Regions from separate parts of the Paraburkholderia sp. RL17-373-BIF-A genome, predicted to be linked through region 2. Evidence: riboswitches for the same ligand, from Rfam matches in the RefSeq annotation. Region 2 holds a riboswitch; each other region holds the start of a gene.
The links. A riboswitch is a leader RNA that binds a small molecule or an ion and turns the genes downstream of it on or off. The one in region 2 is predicted to bind cobalamin.
Positions count from the first base shown of each region.

Region 1 (7,597 bases), on a different contig from region 2:
TCATACGCCGCCCCCGTTCAAAAATTCACGTTCTCCATTATCAAAGTGACTTTTATGATGCGTATATAAGACGACTGTAAAATCTGGTCAAACCGATTAAATAGATAGGTACTTCGCATAACCAGGAAAATGCTTAATGGAAAGCAGAAATTTGGGTAACTTTTTTTGAGGTATGCGAGGACGATTCTGTGCTAGGTGAGTGGAGTGCGCCACGCCGAATTTTTCAACTACGGAAAGGGCAATCCAGGTTGTCCCAAAGGTTCATGCAGTGCCCCGGAAATCACACCCAGCGATATTCTGTCCAGTCAGCGCAGAAAAAAACTCGCACGAGGCGGGCCAAGGCAGCCATGCTTGGAACGCGCAGATACGACGGGGGTTGCTGAGGGAGCTGGATAGTCCTCAGGGACAAGTGACTTTGCAGACAGAAAGGGGGAACCGGATTCGCCCGGAAGGTTCACGCGATATGGTTGCGGGTACTAGCGCTGTCGCGCGGACATTTCTGTGGGTCGCTGCTCAAGGACTTCAATCCAAGTGCGTGCCGGGTGTAACGCGTCCCTTGCTGACGTGATGAAAGAAAGTCCAGTTGAGCCACGGCTAGGCGGCAATGTGGTCAAGTACTCTCCACGACAAACTGCCGGTTCAGCATCCTCTCGCCATCTGGTTGAAAGTATTCATTTGGGCGCAGTGTCGCGCGCGCAAAGTTATCAACAGAAATTGTTCGCAAGCCTGTGGATAACCACCCCACAACCGCCCCAACTCCTTGACGCAGAACCCTTCTTGACCACTGCGCGCAAAGCACGGAGAGCGAAGTGCGAGAGCAAGACGCGGAGCGCAACCACCAAACCTGTTGCGCTCACCAAATCCAAAGCATCAAACCGACTTCACCGCCGACCTTCCCCCCACCCGCATAAACGCACTCCGCTCAACCAGCGCCCCAAACAGCAGCCCGATCGTCGCCCACATAATCGCCTGCATGCCCAGCGCCGCGACGCGGAATTTCCACAGCAGCACCGCCGGGAAAGCCTCCGGCACTTCGTTGATCGTGGGCATCGACAACTGCACCGCGGCGATGATCACGATGAACACCGCCGCCCCCACAATCGAGCCGTTCCACGCGCCAAGCTTCATAGCCGCACGGCGCCGCACCTTGAGCGAAAACACCATCGCGGCCAGCGATATCGCAATCATCAGGAAGAACAAACCCGTCCGCGTCCCAATCGTTTCAGGGTCGCCGACCGAAGGCGGGTTCGCCGGATACTTCAGATTCGGCACGACCGCCAGCGCAATGAACGCGCCAAGCGCAAGCCACGCGGACAACGCGCGCGGGCTCAATGCGCCCACTCGTCCATAGGCGTACGCGAACACCAGCGAGAACAGCCCGCCGAATGCCGCGCCGTAAGTCACCACGCCAGTCAACAGGCCGATACCCCGCTGCGTATCGCGGCTCACAATCTCGGGTTCAGCGGCCTCGCCCTTCGCGGCGTCGGCTTTTTCTTCAAACGAAATCGCCTGATTCACCTGCGGCTCGCCCACCACCCGGGCAAAGCCGAACGTGAGCAGTCCCGCGGCGATGCCTGCAAGCATCCCGCGTACCAACAATTTACCAACCATGGTCGACTCCGTTAGTGGCAGGGAAAGCCGAGCAGATGGCGGCCGTCGTGCACGAACTCATGCACGTACATGCCCGGCACCAGCGAGGTGGCGCCCTGTTCCGCACCCACGAAGTAAAGCGCGAGCAACAACAGCAAACCGCCGAACACGACCCAGGGCAACAACTCGCGCAGCGGAATCGGCGTGGGTTGAGCAACAGGCTGGTTGGCGGGATCGAAAACAGCGTCGTTCATGATGGACATCTCCTGGGGTAACGCGCCCCGATAGTCATTGCAGAGGATTGGTGCGAAGCTCAGGTCTGGCTTTCGGCTTGTGCTGCCGATTACAGTGGCGCGACCGCGCCGGGCTCTCACCGGCTTCCGCGCTTCGCAGTCCCGCTATTCTACGCGCTAAACTTCGGCACCCGGCAACGCAAAACGTACGCTTCATCCCGCTCGCGTTCGCCTTCGGGGCGCGGCTTCACAGGACATGAACAGAATGGACACTCGGCTGTTACTGATCAGCCACGCATCGACCGCCGCCCAGCGCGCAGGCCGTTTTCCCGCCGACGACCCGCTCGACGCCCGCGGCCTCGCCGAAGCCCAAGCGGCGCGTACGCGTCTGGAGATCGCGGACGACGCGGACGCTTTCGTCAGCCCGGCCGCCTGCACGCGCGAGACGGCAGCCGCCCTGGGCCTCGCGGCATCGGTCGACGCCGGTCTGGCGGATATGAACTACGGCGCATGGCAGGGGCGGCGGTTGGCCGACCTCGCTGCCAAAGCGCCGCAAGACCTCGCCGCATGGGCGCGCGATCCCGACGCCGCGCCGCACGGCGGCGAGTCGTTCAGTCAACTCGTGAAACGGGTAGGAGAATGGCTCGACGCGCTAAACGGCGCGAAGGATCGTGCACCGAATCATGCGCTCGACGTGATCGCCGTCACCCATGCGCCGGTGCTCCGGGCAGCGATCGTGCATGCGCTAGGGGCATCGCCCGCCGTGTTTCCGCGCATTGAAATCGCGCCGCTTTCGATGATCGAGTTACGGCGCTCGTCGCGCGGCTGGACATGGTGGCCGGCGTCACACTAGCCACCTTCGTGCGGCGGCTTACTTACCCGACACCACCAGACGCAGCTTGTTCGAACCGGTCGGCGTCAGCGTGATGTCGGTCCGCTTGCCCTTCGCACCCAGATAAAAGTGCTGACGTCCCGGCGAATTCTGATCGTGCGTGGCGTCCGGCAGACACGACGCGATGTCCGCTGCGACTGCTTGCAGCGCGTCGGCATTCGAACCGGCGTCGTGATGCGGCGTCCAGCTGCATTGATACGCACCGCGGCTCGCCGAACATTGCGCGTCGTCGCCGTAAGGTTGCGCGACGCCCTTGCCATCGTCCGGCGTCAATGAAGCGAGCCCGCCAGGGGCGGCCGCGACGATCCGTTTCAGTGAGGTACACGGGCTAGGCGCATCGTCGCCATATGCGCTGCCGGTCAGCAACGCGCCTAGCGATGCAGCGGCAAGCGCGGTGGCAAGTATTCGGATTCTATTCATGTCGGCGCGGTCCTTGAAGTCACTCACAGGTATTAGCGCGGTAGCACGCTTCGTGCCCATGCGCACTCACAGCCCAGTACCAAACAAAGCCGCCAGCCCCTGCGCCGAAGCAAAAATCCCCTTGGCATCGTGCCCGACACCATCGATCACATACGTCCGGTGCTTCGCCAATCCTTCCGGATGCCGCAACGCCATATAGCGCGCATAAGCCAGCCCGCGCCCGAGCCGGTGTTCCCCTTGCGTCAGCGCGGCGCATGAACGGTCGAGCGCCGGATGCTGCGGATCGCAATCCGCGCCGCCGAGCAGCACGGTGACGTCACGCTGCGCGTAACGCGCTTCGAGCGCTGCGGCAGAAGCCGCGTCGCCCGCATAGCCCGGCAAATCCTCGAGCCCATATTTCCAGCGATTGAACGACGGACACATCGCCCGATCGAACGCCGCGAATTCGCCGGACGCAACCGGCCGCATCGCATCGAAGTACACATACGACGAAGGATTCGCGACCACGTAGCGCAGCGCGATGCCGCCCGCCGCGAGCGGCGCCTCGTCGCGCGCCACCACCGCATAGCGCTGCACGACTTGTGCGCCGCCTGAGTGCCCCGCGATCACCACTTCGGCAAGCGACGCGAACTGCTCGCGCGAAGCAAGCGTATGCAGAATGGCGTCGAGCACATCGAACGAACTGATCGGCGCGGGACCTTCCGCGTTCTCCCCGCCCATCCAGCTCGTCCAGTCCCAATGCAACGTGGACGGCGGCACCTCGTGCGCCTCGACATCCGCCGTCGCGAGAAACTGCGGCACGATCAGCAGCGTATCGGCCGCACTGCCGCCGGCGAGCGCGCACGAACGCTGCGCGAGTTCGAAATACGTGTCGCCGTTGCGCAGGCGGCCATGAATCAGAATCACGGCGCGTTGGACTTCGCGCGTCGGCGCTAGCCAGTCGCCGTTCGAAAACACGGGCACGGTGCCGCTGCCGGCTTGCGTCGTGACGCTCAGATGCCGGCTTGCGACAACAGCGACCGGATGTTCATTCGGCGCGCGTTCGTCGTCTGTGATGAAAGGCTGGGTCATGCAATAGGCTCGTGGTTGATCAATGGGTGGCGGGCCTCGCCGCCGCGCCGCCCGACATGCGTCCGGCGCGCGTGAAGTACACCATCGCGAGCGACACGAAGCCGGCAAAAATCAGGTAGAACGCGGGCGTGAGACTGCTGCCGGTCACGCGCGTCAAGGCGGTGATGGTGAGCGGCGCCATGCCGCCGAACAGCGTCACCGCGATGTTGTACGAGAGCGCCACGCCCGCCGAACGGCTGCGCACCGGGAACAATGTCGCGAGCATGCCGGGATGCGCACCGGACATTGCGGCGAGGAACACCGTGGCGATCATCTGCGCGATGAACAGATGCCCCGGCGTCGGGTTCGTCACGACGAAGTGATACAGCGGATACACGCAGAGCATCCACGCGATCACGATCGGATAGAACAGCCTGTACGCGCCATAACGATCGGCGAGCTTGCCCGACAGCGGAAACAGAAACAGATTCAGCACGCCGGACACGAACGCGCCGAGCAACGCGGTGGAGAGCGGCAAATGCAATTGCCGTTCGACATACACCGACAGATACGAGTGCCACACATAATTGGTCGCCGCCCCGATGATGATCACGCCCATCGCGCAGATCGCCGCATCGCCGTTGTCGCGGAAGAACTGACGGATCGTGACGCGGGGCGGTTTGTCCTTGTGATCGAGCAGCCGCTCGAACTCCGGCGATTCGGCCACGCGATGCCGGATGTAGAAGCCAAACGGCCCGGCCAACGCGCCGAACAGAAACGGCAGTCGCCAGCCCCACGCCACCAGTTGCTCATGCGTGAGTTGCGTGGTCAGCAGATAGCCGACCCCGGACGACAGCAGCAACGCGAACGCCTGCGCCGACATATTGAAGCTGCCGTAAAACATCTTCTTGTGCGGCGGCGCATACTCGACCAGCATCGCCGATGCCGTCGCGAACTGTCCGCCCACGGAGAGCCCTTGCAACAGGCGCGCGAGCACCACCAGCAGCGGCGCCGCGATGCCAATGCGCGCATAGCCCGGCGTGAGACCCATCAGCAGCGTGCTGGCCGCCATCGAAATGATCAGCAGCGAAAGCGCTTTGCGGCGCCCCGCGCGGTCCGCGTAGATGCCGAGCAGAATGCCGCCGATCGGCCGCACGATGAAACCGACGGCGAACGTGGCGAGCGTCAGCATGATCGACACGAAGCCACTGCCGCCGGGAAAGAACACTTGCGCGATGATCTTCGCGAAGTAGCCGTAGATCAGAAAGTCGAACCACTCTAAGCCGTTACCGAGGACGGAGGCGAAGATCGCGCGCCGCACCATCGACGGACTCAAGGCGTTCGACGCGTCGGCTTCGGACGCGGTACCGTCGCGCTGATTGAAGGTCGCTTCGCTCATTGCTCGCATCCCGGAGTGTCGAACATCGCCGCCAGCGCGCACACCGACGTCAGCATGCGCGCGCCGTTGTGCCCCACGCCCGGCACGATATGAAAGCGCTGCTTCAAACCGTCCGGATGACGCGACTGGATATACCGGTAGTACGCCTCGGCACGCGCGACGCGTTGCGGCCCTTGCGCTTCGGCGGCGCAGGTTCTGTCGAGCGCGCTTTGCTGCGGATCGTCATCCGCGCCGCCGACGAGGTAGTCGATCCGGCGCGCCGCATAGGTCGCTTCGAGTTGCGCGGGCGTTCGGTCGTCGAGATAGGGCGGCCGGTTGTCCATGCCGTATTTCCATTGATTGAAGTCGGGACATTGCGCGGCATCGAACGGCGCGGCAATGCCTTGCGCGTTGGGCCGTTGCGCATCGAAATAGGCATACGTGGACGGACTCGCCACGACGTAACGCACGTCGATGCCCTCGCCGGTCAGCGCGGCGATGTTGCGCGCCGCGACGGCGTAGCGTTGCACGACTTGCCCGCCGCCCGAATGCCCGGCAAACACCACGTGCCGCAGATTGGGAAACAGCTTGCGATCGGCGAGACGCGCGACGATCGCGTCGAGCACCTCGTAGGAACTGATCGGCAGCGGCGCGCGCGCCGCTTCGCCGCCCATCCAGGCGTCGCCGGTCCAGCGCAGCAGATCGGCGGGCTCGTCATGCACGCGCGTGTCGAGCGTGGCGAGGAATTGCGGCGCGATCAACAGCGTGGCGTCGGGGTCCGCGTGTGCGGTATCGCGAGCACTCTGCGCGGTGCGAAAGTACACGTCCGCGTTGCGCAGCTTGCCGTGAATCACGATCACCGCGCGCGTCACTTGCGGCTGCGCGACGTTCCAATCCTTCGACAGATACAGCGGAAATTCCGCGTGCCCTTGCGGCGTGTCGATCGTGAAGCGCGTATCCGAGATCGTCGCCACCGGCTTCAGATGCGGCTCGTAAGCATGGACCGCGAGCGCGGGTTGCGCGAGCGTCGCTAGCAGGGCAGCGGCGGTTGACGCACACAGCACCCCAATACGTCGTGAAAGATTGAAAGTCATGCAGCTTGCTCCTGATCGCCGTGTACTGTCTTGAACGCGGCGCATCGTCGAATCCGTCGTTGAAAAACCGAATACTTAGAACCGGTGGCGAATACCGAGCGTCACACCGGTCTGGTTCGGACCGAATGCGGTGTCGCTCGTCAGGCCGACGGGCGTGTACTGGTCGTTAGCGTAGTGCGTGGACGCGGCATACGCGACCGTTGCGTACACATCGGTTCGCTTCGAAAGAATATAGTCCGCCCCCAGCACGCCCATCAACGAGTTCGACACGTTGTCCGCCTTGTTGCTCTGGTAGTACGCGGCGGCCGTCAGGCGGAAAGCCGGCGCGATCAGATAACGCACGCCGCCGAACCACAATGCCGACGACACCGACTTGCCCTTGGTCGGGTTAAACAAATAGTGCTCATAGCCGCCCATCAGCGTGACGTCGCCGAGCTGCTCGCGCGCCGAGGCGCTCCAGTTGCGCGACTTGGTCCACATGCCGGTCGAGTTGATCGCGCCGTTGCGGTAGTCGTAGGCCACCGCGGCGGCAAAGCTGCCCATGTCGTAATCGAGCGCGCCGCCGTAGGCCGCGCTGCTCTGAAACGAATCCGCCGAGCCGCCGAAGCTGTAATCCGCCGTCGCCGTCAAACCGCCGAAGCGGCCCACATATTTGACCGAGTTGTTCACGCGCGCCTTGAACGAAAAGCCGTCGACGGATCCGGTGGTCGGCATCCACGTGTATTGCTGGCCGAACACCATCGGGTCGTATTTGATGAGCGTGTCGTACATCGCCGTGTACTGCAAGCCCGCCGACAGTGCGCCGTAGGCATTCGAAAGTCCCACTGCGGCCGTGCGGTTGAACAGCACGCCGGCGCTCGCGTTGGTGCCGTCGTTGCCGTTGAAGCCCGCTTCGAGAATGAAGAACGCTTTGTTGCCGCCGCCGAGATCTTCGGCACCG
Region 1 covers NZ_JARESO010000020.1:158,353-165,949, reverse strand. Annotated here, with positions in the region: gene P0D80_RS24760 (CbtA family protein) at 871-1,611, opposite strand; gene P0D80_RS24755 (CbtB domain-containing protein) at 1,623-1,844, opposite strand; adenosylcobalamin (AdoCbl) riboswitch at 1,847-2,000, opposite strand; gene P0D80_RS24750 (histidine phosphatase family protein) at 2,089-2,676, shown strand; gene P0D80_RS24745 (hypothetical protein) at 2,695-3,135, opposite strand; gene P0D80_RS24740 (alpha/beta hydrolase) at 3,202-4,206, opposite strand; gene P0D80_RS24735 (MFS transporter) at 4,226-5,584, opposite strand; gene P0D80_RS24730 (alpha/beta hydrolase) at 5,581-6,657, opposite strand; gene P0D80_RS24725 (porin) at 6,733-7,597, opposite strand, start outside.
Region 1: linked by a shared signal. The riboswitch ahead of P0D80_RS24755 (CbtB domain-containing protein) and the one ahead of P0D80_RS44415 (TonB-dependent receptor domain-containing protein) in region 2 are both predicted to bind cobalamin.

Region 2 (7,597 bases):
CATCGACCAGAATCGTCATACGTGCCTCGGCGGCCGCGAGATAGGCGCCCGCCATCATCGCGATCTCGAAGCCGCCGAAGGTGGCAAGCACGTCGAGCGGATCGGTGGACACGGGGTGACGTGCGAGCGCCGAGGCCAGCACGTTGCGCTTCCTCGCGAGCCCCGCGTTGTCGAGACCCGTGCCGCGGCCGACGCATTCGTCGATCGGCACGCGGCACAGCCGGCTCATCAGACACGCGGCCGCCGAGGTGTTCGCAATCCCCATCTCCCCGAAACCGATCACATTGGTGCCGAGCGCCGCGTGATGCCGCACGCGCGCCGCGCCCGCCTGCATCGCAGCGAGTGCCTGGTCGCGGCTCATGGCCGGCTCGCGCGCGAAATTGCGCGTGCCGGCCGCGACGGGAATGTCGACGAGACCCGCCGTCGACGGCAACGGCGTCGCAATGCCCGCGTTGACGACTTCGAGCTCGATGCCCGAGACGCGGCTCAACGCATTGATCGCCGCGCCGCCGGCGAGGAAGTTGACGACCATCTGCGCGGTCACCGCCTGCGGATAAGGGCTCACGCCCTCTTCGGCGACACCGTGATCGCCGGCGAAGACGATCATCGCCGGGCGCGTCACGGTGGGACGCGTCGTGCGCTGAATCAGGCCCATCTGACACGCGAGCGTTTCGAGCCGGCCGAGACTGCCGGGCGGCTTCGTCTTGGTATCGATGATGTGCTGCAGCTCGTCACGCAGCGTTTGATCGAGCGGTTCGACTTCGGGCAATCCGGGCAAGCGTGGCAAAGAAGTCATGAGCGTGTGTCTGAAAGAGAATGTGGGAATGAAGCGATCAGCTTGCCGGCGTGTCATGTCCGGCAGGCGATCCGTGACGCGCGCGCGGCGCGGGAATCAGCGCCTCGTGTTCGCCGTCGCGAATCAGAATCAACGGATAGCCGAATGCGCGGCTCGCCAGCGTGGGCGTCAACACGTCGTGCACCGGTCCGGCATACGCGCCGCCCGCGCCGTCGAGCAGCAGCGCATGCGTGGCGAAGCGGCGCGCGAGGTTCAGGTCGTGACATGAAAACATCACTGTACGCCGAGGCTCGCGCGTCCACGTGGCCAACGCCTCGAGGCAGTCGATCTGATGATGCAGATCGAGATGCGACAACGGCTCGTCGAGCAGCAGCAACGGCGCTTCCAGGCATAGCACCGCCGCCAGCGCCACGCGTTGCCGCTCGCCGCCGGAGAGTGACAGCACATCACGCGCGGCGAACGCGGCGAGGCCCAACAAGTCCAACGCCGCGTGCGCCGCTTCACGATCAGCTTCGCGCTCCCAGCCCCAGCCGGTGAGATGCGGGAAGCGGTTGAGCATCACGATATCGAGCACGCTCGCGCTGAATGCGTCGGGCGCGTTTTGCGGCATCAGCGCGCGGCGTTGCGCGAGCGGCAGCGGCGGCCAGTCGGCGAGGCGCACGCCGTCGAGTTCGACATGTCCCGCCGACGGTTGCAACAAGCCCGCGAGCGTGGAGAGCAAGGTTGTCTTGCCCGCGCCGTTCGGGCCGGCGATGCACCAGATCTCGCCTGCGTAGAAGGTATGCGTGAAGGCGTCGAGCAAAGTGCGCGCGCCCACACGCAAGGTCAAACGTTGCGCGCCGAGGACGGATTCGGAAATGGAGTGAGCTTGCATCATCGGCGCCTGTGCAGGAGCATCCACAGAAACACCGGTACGCCGATCACCGACGTGATCACGCCGACCGGCAGCTGCGCCGGCGCGATCACGGTACGCGCGATCAGGTCCGCGCCCATCACCGCGACGCCGCCGCCGAGCGCCGCGGCCGGCAGCAGCATGCGCTGATCGTTGCCGAACGCGAGCCGCAGCATGTGCGGCACGACCAGTCCGACAAAGCCAATGGTGCCCGCCGTCGTCACCGCCGCGGCCGCCGCCAGCGAAGCCACCAGGTACACCCGCAAACGCAGCGGCATCACCGCAACGCCCAACGCCTGCGCGGCGGCGTCGCCACGCAGCAGCACATTCAGACGCGGCGCGACAGGCACGATCGCAACCAGCACGATAGCGAGGGCGGCGAGCGCCGTCCAGGGCATCGTGCCGCCGTTGAGGTCGCCGGTCAGCCAGAACAGCATGCCGCGCAAGCGATTGTCGGGTGCGAGGTTGAGCAACAAGGTAATGAGCGCGCCCCAGCCGGCCGCGATCACCGCGCCAGTCAACAGCAAGCGCGGCGACGTGTCCTGCGGCTCGCCGCGCCACAACTCGCGGCGCGCGAGGCCGAGCACCAGCAGGATCGACACGAATGCGCCGGCGAACGCGCTCGCGTCGACGATCCACCATGCGCAACCGGCGATCATCGCGACCAGCGCAAAGGTCGCCGCGCCGCCCGATACGCCCAACACGTAGGGCTCGGCGAGTGGATTGCGCAGCAGCACTTGCAGCAACGCGCCGGCCAGCGCGAGCAACGCGCCGCAGGCGAAACCGGCCACTGCGCGCGGCAGGCGCAGCGTGCGGACGATCTCGGCGGCTAAGTCAGACGAACCGACAGACGACGCATGCGACGGCATCAGCGCCGCCAGCACGCGCATCGGCGCAAGCGACACGCTGCCCAACGCAAGCGACGCCATCAACACCGCCAGCGCGATCACGGCGAGCGCAAGCCAGATCGCGGCCGCGCGCTTCGCGCTCATCACGCGCAGTGTCGCGGGCATCGAACTCGCGTGTCGGCTCATGTGTCGGCTCATCCGCACGACCTTAGCGAAGCGACTCGCTCACTGCTGCTGCCAACCAACCGTGAGATACGCACCGCGCCGCGGCGAGTTATACGAGTAGGCCGTTTCATAGTCCTTGTCCAACAGATTCTGGATTTGCGCGGCCACGTACCATGCTTTCGTGATGTTGTAGCGCGCCGACAGATTCACCACGCCATAGCCGCCCAGCTTGCCGCTGCTGTCATTGCTCGGGCCGCTCACGATCCACTCGCCGCCGACGCGCCACGCGGCGATGCTGCGGTTCACCGTCAGCGCCCCGAAGCGCCGCGCACGCCGCACGAGGTCGGCATCGTTGTCGAGGTCGACGGGATTTTGCAGCGTCACCGACGCGCGCACGTCCGTCTTGCCGACATGGCCGCTCCACGATCCTTCGAGCCCCTGCACCTTTGCATGGCCGACGTTCTGTGCCAGATAGATACCGGGCGTCACCTGCTCATAGTTAATCAGATTCGCGTAGCGCGTCTGGAATGCGGTCAGGCGCATCACGCCGAGCGCATTCGATGCGTACTGCAGCGCGGCTTCGATCGAATGGCTGCGCTCCGGTTGGATCAACGGATTGCCGCTGAACGGATAGTACAGATCGTCGAAGCTCGGCGCGCGAAACGAATCCGAATAGCTTGCGGTCACCTTCCAATGGCCGGTGATGTCGAAGCCATAGCCGAGATAGTAACTGTTCGCTCCGCCGAAATCGGAATACTGGTCGCGCCGCACGTTGGCCTGAATCTGGTTGCGCCCGAAGCGCCCCGTATAGCCGACGAAACCCGAATCCACATGCCGGTCGGGCGCCGCGAACGTATCCGAATCGAGGCTCTGATCGAGATGCTCATAGCCGACCTGCAACTTCTGCTGCGCGGCCAGCGCGAAATCGTTCTGCCATGTGTACTGGCGATTGTCGGTATCGAAGCGGCCGTTGTACACGCCGTTGGTATTCGACACGCTGCGGTCGTCACCTTCGGCGACGATGAAGTGCGTCGTCCACCAGTCGGTCAGCCTGCCGTTCGCGAACACCGAGACCTGGCGCACTTTGCTGTACAGGTTGTTCAGATCGGTCGGCACGCCGTACGCATTGTCGTAGCTGTTGTTGCCGTTCGACTGGAAGTAGCTGGCGCCGGCATCCCATTTGTCGTTGAACTTGTGGCGCAGCGAAGCCGAGATGCTCTCGTTCAGATAGCCGTTCGCATTCGGATTGGCGTTGGGCGCCTCACGTGGATTGAGCGACGAGAAGCCGTCGTCCTTCGACCGCGCGAGCGAAATGCTGAAGGTCGTCTTGCCGTCTTTATCCAATGCGCCGTTCACGCCTGCCTGCTGCGTCTGCGTGTGATAGCTGCCGTAGCCCAGCGAAAAATTGAAACGCGGCGGGTGGTCACCGCCCTCTTTCGTGAATACCTGCACCACGCCGCCAATCGCGCCCGAGCCGTACAACGCCGACACGTTGCCGTTCACCACCTCGACGTGATCGATCTGGTCGAGCGGAATCTGCGCGAGTTGCGGCGCACCCAGGCTCACCGAATCGACCCGCACGCCGTCGATCAGCAGCAGCGATTGCGTCGACGACGCGCCGCGCAAATAGAGGCTGGTCGTCGAACCAGGGCCACCTGTACGCGAGATTTGCGCGCCGGGCGCGAGTTGCAGGAGGCCGGGCAAATCGGTCGCGGTGGTGTCGGCGATATCCTGCTGATCGAACAGCGACGTCTGCGGGATCGCATCGGCGAGTGCTTGCGGCCCGCGCTCCGCGGTCACCACCACGGGCGACAGCACCGCCGAAGACGGCACGGCGGCCGATGAATCCGCCGCCGAGGACGAAGAAGAAGATGAAGGAGCAGCTTGCGCAGGCACGACGATCGGCAGGCCCGCGAAGGCGAGCAACGCCGCGCGGGCGAAGGGGGACAGCATGGGATGAAAGTCCTGTGGATAGCGTGCGCGGCCCGCTTCCCCGCAGGCCGATGCGTAACGAGGCGCCCGCGTATTTAACATTTTCGCGCGTGACGTGCCTCTCCCTCTGGCCGGTATCCGGGCTGGCGACACATCGATTCCGCCTTCCCACGCGTGACGCGCAGTGGCACACTCGCGAGTTGAACTTCCAACACGCGATCAGAATCGACTTGCATGACGAATGCGGTCGCTTACCGTTGCGGGGGCAGCGCAGGTTGACGCGTTCACGTGAACGGCGCGCCCTGCTTCCCGTTTAACTGCGCGCGCCGTTGAAAAGCGCACGCGGGCACCAGAGTGCGGCAAGTTTAGGAGCGGCCTCGGGGTCCGTCAATAATGCCGGGACCGTGGGCCGTCTGTTCTGTTAAGTGCAGGCTATTGTCCGACGCGTGAGTACTTTTTCATCATATGGTCGATAAAAGCCTGCACAAAGCGATGTTGTTACGTCTCGAAACGAGACAATTGTCGGAACCTGCGACATTCCGCGCTAAAATGCGATGTCTTTAGAGGACGCAGCACATGCTCACCGAACTCGAAACACTTTCACAGAATATCGGCAAGCTGATTGCGATCAGCCAACGCCACAATGAAGCGCGACTCGCGCTCGAAGAGCAGCTCGCCCAATCGCGCGCCGAAGTCGAAGCCACGCGCACGGAACTTGCGATGCTGCGCGAGGAACGTAACGCGCTGCAGGCGGAACGCGACGCGCTATCGGCGAAGATCGACGACGCACAGGTGCGCCTGAATGCGATTCTCGAGAAGCTGCCGCGTGCCCGCGCGAACAGCGAGCCGGACAACCAGCTCGATCTGCTCGAGCCGGCTCAGCATGAAGTCGAAGCTGAGAGCGACGTGACCCGCCACGGAGAAAATGCATGACCACCAAGCAGATCGAAGTATCGATTCTCGGCGTGCCCTATCGCCTCGCCTGCTCGCCGGAAACGGAAGCGGCGCTGCTCGAAGCGGTCGCACGCGTCGACGCCGAAATGTCGAAGATCCGCAATAACAGCAACGTGCGCGGCACGGACCGCATTGCTGTCATGGCTGCGCTGTCGCTGGCATCGGAACTGCTTAGACTGCAATCGAGCGTGAGACACGGAGAAGCATTTCCCGCTGAAGAAATCCGGCGTACAATGCATCAAATGAACGAACAGTTAGGTACTGTGATTGAGCAGTACAGCATGCAGTAAGTGTCGTGTGTTATCGTGCTGCCGGTCCTGAGATCGGCGGCGGATTCAAACGGAGTGCGTGAGCACAAGACGTGCAAGATTCAGCAAACGTTTGAGTTCAATCGGTAGTTCAGCTTCATCGGTTTAGCTTCCCTGCCTGGTTCGCCAAGGTCATATATTCCTTGAACCAATGCCATGTGCACGGTTGCGGAAATTTGTAGCACGGGTGTGCGCGTCACTCTGTCTGATGTACCCGAAGTGTTGCTAACTGCGACCAATTCTGAACCCCCGGTTCAGGATGCCGGCCTAGCGGCTAAGGCGGGGACCTTATTTAGAACGGCATCGGACTTCGGTTCGGTGCCGTTTTTCTTTGGGCGCTGTTTTTTGTACGCCGATTTTCTCCGCATCTTCAACCCCTTAACGTTCAATTCGATTCATGCGCTACTGGCTAATGAAGTCCGAACCGGACGAAGCAAGCATCGATCATCTCGCCAACGCACCGCATCGCACGTTGCCGTGGACCGGCGTGCGCAACTATCAGGCGCGCAATTTCATGCGCGACATGATGCAGGTCGGCGACGGTGTGCTGTTCTATCACTCGAGCTGTCCCGAGCCCGGCATCGCGGGTATCGCCGAGGTATCGTCCACCGCGTATCCGGACCCCACGCAGTTCGATAAGAAGAGTCCCTATTACGACGCGAAGTCGTCGCAGGAAACGCCGCGCTGGGTGCTCGTCGATGTGGTGTTCAAGAAGAAGATCCCGCTGATTCCGCTCGCCGCGCTGCGCGAGCATGACGAACTCAAGGACATGCGCGTGCTCGCCAAAGGCAACCGCCTGTCGATCACGCCGGTGACCGAAGCCGAATGGCGCTTCATTACCAAGCGGCTCGCTTGAGCTTGCATGCCTGATGGATGCGCGACGCGTATTCATGCACACGCAAACGTTAAAGCAACGTCAAACCGGGGAACCAAGCTCAGGTTACAAGCGCCTAACGGACTCAAAAACGGGACTCGCAAACGCCGTGCCATTGCGCGGCGCTTGCCCCGATCGTGCACAACCTGTTCAAGCAAGGAGTCCAACAATGACGAAAAACACCGCACGTGCACTCGCTTTCGCTCTCGTCTGCGCCGCGCCTGCCGCGCTCGCACTGACGCCGGCCGTCGCACGCGCGCAAGGCGTCATGCAATATCAGCCGGCCGGCGTGCTGTCGCTCAACGCGCAGGCCAGCGCGGAAGTGCCGCAAGACGTCGTCGATATCACGCTGTTCTACGAGCAGGAAGCGAGCGATCCGTCGGCGCTCACGGCAACGCTGAACCAGCGCGCCGATTCGGCGCTGCAAAAGGCCAAGGGTGTGAACGGCGTAACGGCACGCACGGGTTCGTTCGCGATCTATCCGTCCACCGACCGTGACGGGCGCATTTCCGCATGGCGCGGCCGCACGGAGATCGTGCTCGAATCGCACGACTTCGCCGCGGTGTCGAAACTCGCGGGTCAAATGGCATCGATCATGCAGGTCGGCAACGTGCAGTTCTCGCTCTCGCCTGAAGCGCAGCGCGCGGCCGAGCAGAAGCTCACCGGCGAAGCGATCAAGTCGTTCCGCGAGCAGGCCGCTTCATCCGCGCAGGCGTTCGGCTACAGCGGTTATTCGATTCGCGAGGTCAACCTCGGCCACAACGGCGTGATGCCGCGTCCGATGATGATGATGAGCGCACGCGCCATGGGCGCCGACGCGAAGGCTTC
Region 2 covers NZ_JARESO010000082.1:10,702-18,298, reverse strand. Annotated here, with positions in the region: gene cobT (nicotinate-nucleotide--dimethylbenzimidazole phosphoribosyltransferase) at 1-796, opposite strand, end outside; gene P0D80_RS44425 (ABC transporter ATP-binding protein) at 834-1,673, opposite strand; gene P0D80_RS44420 (FecCD family ABC transporter permease) at 1,670-2,722, opposite strand; gene P0D80_RS44415 (TonB-dependent receptor domain-containing protein) at 2,762-4,654, opposite strand; cobalamin riboswitch at 4,746-5,002, opposite strand; gene P0D80_RS44410 (ATPase) at 5,210-5,566, shown strand; gene P0D80_RS44405 (cell division protein ZapA) at 5,563-5,877, shown strand; RNA gene ssrS (6S RNA) at 6,004-6,185, shown strand; gene P0D80_RS44395 (EVE domain-containing protein) at 6,293-6,751, shown strand; gene P0D80_RS44390 (SIMPL domain-containing protein) at 6,939-7,597, shown strand, end outside.

Region 3 (7,597 bases), on a different contig from region 2:
CACGCTCCACACGGAGACTGGCGCCGACGACGACGGCCACTGGATCTGCGCCGACCGTTCGTTGATGACCCGCGCGCTCGTCAACATTCTGAACAACGCGGTCAAGTACAGTCCGCCGGATACGCGGATCGTGTGCAGCCTCGCGAGCCTGACGCCGAAGGGCGTGCCGGGCGCGGCCAGGCGCGTGTCGTGCACGATTAGCGATCAGGGCTACGGCATACCCAAAGAGGAGCAGGCGGGACTGTTCGAGCGCTTCCGGCGGTTTCACGAAACCGAGCGGCCGGAAGTGGGCGGCGCGGGGCTCGGCATGGCCTTCGTCAAGACGGTCGTCACGCGCCACGGCGGCGATGTCGAAGTGGCCAGCGAGCCCGGCCAGGGCACGGCATTTACGATCTGCTTACCGGTGCTCGAAGACGCGCAATCGGGCGCCTCGCTCGCGCCACGAACATGACATATGAATACGCACCCTATCGAAGCGAGAAGATGGTGAAAGCAATCCTGATCTGTGCCGCGCTGGCTGCGGCGAGTCTCACCGGTTGCGCGGGCCTGAGCGCCGACGTGCATACCGCCGACGCCGCGAACGCGACCGCCGCGCTGCAAGGCGAGCGGACTTACACGATGGCGCGCATGCCGTCGCAGGAGGCCAGTGCGGACCATCCGCAATTCGAAAGCCTGTTGGTGGACGAGTTGACGAAACAGGGCTTCGTCGAAACGACGGGGCAGTCCGGGCGTTATCTGCTTTCAGTGGCCTACGACACGCGCCGGGCGACGATCGGCGTCGGTGAAACAGGCTGCACGTCGGGCGACTGTGTTCGACCGCCCGAAACACCATTCTCGCTGTTCGGCGGCCCCGCGTATCAGCATGCGCTGACGCTGCGGTTTTTCGAGCGTGCGAGCGGACAGGAGGTCTACAAAGTCAGCGCGGTGAGCAACGACCGCGATGCGGATCCATTGCATGCCATGCCGACGCTCGTCAAAAGCGCGCTGGCCAGGTTGCCCTTCGATGCGCCGCCAGATTGGCGCGTGAAATTGCGCGCCGACGAGGCGAGCGGCGTGCCGAAAGTCATGTCGGTAAAGCCGCTTCAGCCGTAACGCGCGTCGAGATCATTCCGACGCATTGCTGTCTTCCGGCCAACGGTTTTCGAACACGCAGTCGGTAAGCGGCATGCGGCTCGCCCAGCGTTCGGTTTCCAGCATCGGCTCGCTATAAAACTGGTCGACGTGGCCCAGACACAGAATCGCCACGGGCCGCGCGCCCTCGGGCATGTGCAGCAGTTGGCGAACCACGTCGACGTCGAACAGCGACACCCAGCCCATGCCGAGACCCTCGGCGCGCGCGGCCAGCCACATGTTCTGGATCGCGCACGCCACCGACGCGAGGTCCATCTCCGGCAAGGTACGGCGCCCGAAGATGTGGCGCTCGCGGCCGTCCATCAGCGCCATCACCAGCAGCTCGCCGCAGTCCAGCATGCCTTCCACTTTCAGCTTCATGAACTCTTCGCGGCGTTTGCCGAGCGCGTCGGCGGTGGCGAGGCGTTCGTTCTCCACCGTGTCATGCAAAGCGGTCCGAAGCGCAGGATCGGTGATTCGCGCGATTCGCCACGGCTGCATGAAGCCGACGCTCGGCGCGTGATGAGCCGCGTCGAGCAGGCGCTGCAGCACGGCGGGGTCGACCGGGTCGCGCACGAAATGGCGCATGTCGCGGCGTTCGTAAATCGCGCGGTAGACGGCGTCGCGCTCGGAATCGTTAAAAGGCTTCGCCATGGAACAGGGCGGCCGTGAAGGCCGGGTTGGAGGGCCAATAAGCGTGCATGTAAGTCGCCACGATCGAGCCGGCGCGATAGACGGCCTCGCCCGGCGCGTCGCCCTGCGGCCGGGTAGCTGAACGCAGCGGCGTAAGCGAGGTGTTCAGCTTCGAGTAATGAAACGTATGGCCCGTCATCGGCCCGTGCAGGCTGTCGATCTGCTGCATGCCGAGCGCGGTGAAGCGCGTTTGCATCGTCGCGTGGCCGGGCAGCAGGCCGAGCATCGGTGTGGTCACGCCGTGCGTGTCGGTGAGTTGGTCGAGCAGATAGAGCATGCCGCCGCATTCGGCGACGAGCGGCTTGCCGGAGCTCGCGTGCGCGTGAATGCTTGCGCCGCTGCGGGTGTTGCCGGCCAGCGTGGCGGCGTGCAGTTCAGGGTAGCCGCCGGGAAGATACAAAGCGTCGGCGTGTTCCGGCAGTGCTTCGTCGGCGAGCGGCGAGAAGAAGGCGACTTGCGCGCCGAGTGCTTCCAGCAGCGCGATGTTGGCCGGATAGATGAACGAGAACGCGGCGTCGCGCGCAATCGCAATCGTCTTGCCTTCCAGCAGGCGCGGCAGGACGTCCGATAAGGGCGCGCCGAATTCGACAGGCGGTGGCAGTTCGGCGAGCGCGGTGCGGCCTAGAGTGTCAGCGGCACGATCCAGGCGCGCGTCGAGATCGTCGATTTCGTCCGCCTGATGCAAGCCGAGGTGACGATCGGGCAGCGCGATTTCATCGCTGGCGGCAATGTGTCCGCACCAACGCAACTCCGGCGGCAACGCTTCTTCGAGCATCTGCGCATGCCGCGCGGAGCCGACGCGATTGGCGAGCACGCCGTAAAACGGCACCTGCGGCCGGAATTGCGCGAGACCGAAGGCGACCGCGCCGAAGGTCTGCGCCATCGCCTTCGCCGAAATCACCGCGAGCACCGGCACGCCGAACGTGGTGGCGAGATCGGCGCTGCTCGGCGTGCCGTCGAACAGACCCATCACGCCTTCGATCAGGATCAGATCGGCTTCGGCGGCCGCTTGCGCGAGCAGCGTGCGGCAGGCGGCTTCGCCCACCATCCATAGATCGAGTGAGAGCACGGGCGCGCCGCTCGCGCGCGCCAGAATCATCGGATCGAGAAAGTCCGGTCCGGTCTTGAAGACGCGCACGCGTCGCCCCAGCCGCCGATGGTAGCGCGCGAGACCCGCCGTGATCGTGGTCTTGCCTTGGCCCGACGCGGGCGCGCTGATGAACAGGGCGGGGCACGCGGCCATCGCTCAGAACTCCACGCCGCGCTGCGCTTTCACGCCTTGCTCGCGATACGGATGCTTGACGATGCGCATTTCGGTGACGAGATCGGCGGCTTCGATCAACGCGTCCGGCGCGTGGCGGCCGGTCACCACCACATGCAGCATGGGCGCGCGCGCGGTCAGCACCGCGAGGACTTCGTCGAGCGGCAGGTATTCGTACTTGAGCACCGTGTTCAACTCGTCGAGGATCACCATCTGGTAATCGCCGCTCTCGATCATGCGGCGCGCTTCGTTCCAGCCTTTGCGGGCGGTCGCGATGTCGGCGTCGCGGTTCTGCGTGTTCCAGGTGTAGCCGTCGCCCATCGTGACGAAATCGCAGTTGGCGATTGCGCCGAGAAAGTCGCGCTCCGACGTGTGCAGCGCGCCCTTGATGAACTGCACGACGCCGAGGCGCATGCCGTGGCCGAGCACGCGCACGGCCATGCCGAATGCGGCGGTGGTTTTGCCTTTGCCGGTGCCGGTGTTGACGATCAGCAGGCCTTTTTCGACGGTGGCGTTGGCCTGTTTTTTCTCGTGGCCTTCGCGGCGACGCTCGGTCATGCGTTGATGCGATTCGGGATCGGTCTTCATGGCAGGTCCTGTTACTGAGTGTCGTTGTTCGGGTGTTCACTATCGGCGTGCGCGGCGCTCGAAGCAATCGCCACGGTGACGCCGGCATGGACGGTTTTGCGCACGACGAGGCGGGCTCGATCCGCATTGAGCGCGCCGGGTTCGCCGAGCCCGGCAGTCGCGCCGAGCAGCGCACACGGCTCGCAAACACCGTCCACGCCGAGATGCTCGCGCACCGCCGCCGAAGGCTCCGCCACGGGCATCGACGCGATCTGATCAAGGCTGAAGAATGTCAGCGGCAGCGCATGACGTGCGCAAAATTCGAGCAGGCCCGTTTCGTGGGCTTTGGTATCGAGCGAGGCCACGCTGCGGATTTCGTCGAACGAATGCGCGCCGAGCGCGGCGCGCACCGCGGCTTCGATCTGCGCAGCCGGGCTGTGCAAACGGCAACCGATGCCGACGCTCAGCGTTTTCATTGCGTATCCGTTCCGTCTGCGGGCGGCGTTGCAGCGTCGGCCTGCGCCGCCGCGCGCTCCAAGGCTAGCGACGCCACACCGCCGATCACCACGATCGCCGGCGAGCCGAGCCCGGCGCGCGCGACGGTGTCGGCGAATTCGTCGAGCCGCGCGAGCGCATGGCGTTGCTCGGGACGCGTGGCCGATTCGATCGCCGCGCACGGCGTGTCGGCGCTCATGCCGGCCGCGAGCAACGCGCCGACGATATCGTTGAGCCGCCGCATGCCCATGTAGATCACGAGCGTCATGCGGGTGGCCGCGAGCGCGGCCCAGTCCGGCTCGCCGCTGCCCGCGCCGTGTCCGGTGACGAACACCACGCCCTGCGCGTGATCGCGATGCGTGACGGGAATGCCGATCGCCGCGGGCGCCGCGATTCCCGCAGTAATGCCGTTGATGACTTCCACCTCGATGCCCGCCGCGTGCAGTGCCTGCTGTTCTTCGCCGCCACGGCCGAATACGAACGGATCGCCGCCTTTCAAACGCGCGACGCTGCGCCCGGCCCGCACATGTTCGAGCAACTGCGCGACGATGCCGTCCTGCGGCGTGGATGGATGGCCGCCGCGTTTGCCGACGTAGACGACGAGCGCGTCGGCGCGCGCGAACTGCAGCACCTCGGGATTCACCAGATCGTCGACCAGCACCACGTCGGCCTGCGCCAATGCACGGGTGGCCTTGATGGTCATGAGTTCGACGTCGCCGGGGCCGGCGCCGATCAGCCAGGCGCGGGTCATCGCGGCGTGCATGGCGAGCGCCATGTCGTGACAAGCGGAAAGGGGTAAAGCGCGGACGGTCGCCAGGCGGCGGACTTTGGGGTCATGCGGTACGACGGATTCAGGCACGGCGCAATGTGTGGCGCGTAGCGATTCCAGCCGGAATCCGCATACGTGGACACACTATGTCGTGCTTCAGCGCCTTCACATCCGTCCCTCGCGGATTCCGGCTGCCGGCGGCGCGATGTTGCCCTGAGGTTCGCCGCCTCCGCGTCTGGCCGGTATCCGGGCTGGCGGCCTCATGCGCTTTGCCTTCCCGTCCACATTCGCTGGAATGTGCTGGACAGTGGCATCGAAAAAACGCATGCGCGGCGCAAGACAACTCAAGATTGCGCCGCAGGTCGCTTACCGTTGCGGGGACAGCACAGGTTGAGCGCATGGAGCGCCGCCTGTTTCCCGTTTAACTGCACACGCGAATGCATGTGCGGGCACCAAACGCGCGCATACGATAGCACATGGCGCCCCGCCCGATAAGCGCTTGCGGCTTGCGGTTCCTTGACGGCACCGGGCCGCGGGCCTACACTCGCACGCACTTTGGTGCTCGTATGCGCGCTCGTGCGCATGCAGTTAAACGGGAAACAGGGTGCCCACCTGCCATGGATCGGGTCAACCTGTGCTGCCCCCGCAACGGTAAGCGAAATGTGGTGCTAAGTTCAGTTCATTAGCGCCGCGGAGCCGGCTTCGATGTCCACGCGCAAGGCCGCGTCGGCATATCACCACTGGGCGAGAAATCACTCGCCCGGGAAGGGGAAGCGGCGCTTTCGCCAGCCCGGATACCGGCCAGAATACGAAGGACGAACGCCGCGGGGATGCGGCGCTGCGTTCATGACCTCATTCCCGCTTTCTGTTTTTCTGTTGTCGCGGCAACGCCGTCGTTCGTCCCCGTGTTTTGTTATCGTCGTGGCTGGCCGGGCCTGTGCCTCGTTTTGCCCGGCGTAGGCAGATGGCCATACAGACACAGCGGCGTGCGCGTGCAACTCCTACGGATGGACCTCACGATGCAAACTCAAATGCGCAAGATCCCCGTCACCATCGTCACGGGCTTTCTCGGCAGCGGCAAGACCACGCTGCTGCGGCATATTCTTCAGCATGCGGGCGGCAAGCGCATCGCGGTGATCGTCAACGAGTTCGGCGAACTCGGCATCGACGGGGAAATCCTCAAGGGTTGCGGCATAGGTTGCGATGAAAACGGTGTCGAAACCGAAGGCCAACTGTATGAACTCGCGAACGGCTGCTTGTGCTGCACCGTGCAGGAAGAGTTTTTTCCGGTGATGGAAAAGCTCGTGGAACGCCGCGATCAGATCGATCACGTGCTGATCGAGACGTCGGGTCTCGCGTTGCCGAAGCCGCTGGTGCAGGCCTTCAACTGGCCGCAGATCAAGAACAGTTTCACCGTCGATGCCGTGGTCACCGTGGTGGACGGCCCGGCCGCCGCGAGCGGTCAGTTTGCCGACAACCCCGTCGCCGTGGATGCGCAACGCAAGGCCGATCCGAATCTCGATCACGAGTCGCCGTTGCACGAACTGTTTGAAGATCAGTTGTCCGCGGCCGATCTGGTGATTCTGAACAAGACGGATTTGCTCGACGACGCGCAGCAAAGCGCGGTTGAAGTGTTGCTCCGCGAGGAGATTCCGCCGCAAGTGAAGATCGTGCGCGCGCACATGGGGCAACTCGATCTGCACACGTTGCTGGGCCTCGAAGCGGCCTCGGAAGACACGATCCACTTGCGCCACGATCACCACGGTTCCGCCGACGACGCCGACCACCATCATGACGAATTCGACTCGGTGGTCGTGCAGGCGAATGTGTCGTCGCGCGAAGCGGTGATCGCTGCGTTGCAGCGTCTGGTCGAAACGAACACGATTTACCGCGTCAAAGGTTTCGCGGCGCTGCCGGGCGCGGCGATGCGTCTCGTGATCCAGGGCGTGGGCCGGCGCTTCGACAGCTATTTCGATCGACGCTGGCAGGCCGGCGAAAGCGGCCCGAGCCGCTTCGTGCTGATCGGCGAGGATCTCGATCAGGCCGCGTTGCAGCGCGCGTTCGACGCGGCGCTCGGCGTGCCGTCGAGCGCCGAAACGCAACAGGCGTAAGCGCTCATGCATCTGCTGCGTACCACGCCCGGCGGTTTTGTCGACGATACGCAAGGCGTGATCCGTATCGATCAGCAGCCCGCGGATATCGTGGTGCTCAGCTCCGCCGATACCACGCTGTCGCTGCTGGCGAGCGTTTTTCCGCGCCTGGGTGAGGGCTTCCCGAGCGTGCGGCTCGCGAACGTCACGTATTTGCGGCAATCGGCGTCGGTCGATTTCTATGTCGAAGACGTCTTGCAGCATGCACGCGTGGTGGTGGTCGATCACCTCGGCGGCGAGGCGTATTGGCCTTACGGCATCGAGCAGGTGGTGGCGCTCGCCGAGCGCAAGCAGCAGACGCTCGCGATGTTTTCCGGCGATCTGCAGGAAGATCCGAACCTGCTCGCGCGCAGCACCGCGAGCGCCGATCTGTGCCATCAGCTGTGGCGCTATCTGCGTGAAGGCGGCCCACAAAATGCCGAGGCGTTCCTGCGCTGTATCGCGCACCGTGTCTGCGGGTGGGGACGCGAACCGGCGCCGCCGCGCGCGTTGCCCGCCGCGACGCTCTACCATCCCGAGCGTGACACGCCGACGGTTGCCGATTGGCAGGCG
Region 3 covers NZ_JARESO010000078.1:6,302-13,898, reverse strand. Annotated here, with positions in the region: gene P0D80_RS43815 (CHASE2 domain-containing protein) at 1-451, shown strand, start outside; gene P0D80_RS43810 (DUF4136 domain-containing protein) at 448-1,092, shown strand; gene bluB (5,6-dimethylbenzimidazole synthase) at 1,105-1,764, opposite strand; gene P0D80_RS43800 (cobyrinic acid a,c-diamide synthase CobB) at 1,748-3,046, opposite strand; gene cobO (cob(I)yrinic acid a,c-diamide adenosyltransferase) at 3,050-3,652, opposite strand; gene P0D80_RS43790 (cobalamin biosynthesis protein) at 3,664-4,107, opposite strand; gene cobA (uroporphyrinogen-III C-methyltransferase) at 4,104-4,877, opposite strand; cobalamin riboswitch at 5,116-5,367, opposite strand; cobalamin riboswitch at 5,435-5,715, shown strand; gene cobW (cobalamin biosynthesis protein CobW) at 5,915-7,006, shown strand; gene cobN (cobaltochelatase subunit CobN) at 7,013-7,597, shown strand, end outside.
Region 3: linked by a shared signal. The riboswitch ahead of cobA (uroporphyrinogen-III C-methyltransferase) and the one ahead of P0D80_RS44415 (TonB-dependent receptor domain-containing protein) in region 2 are both predicted to bind cobalamin.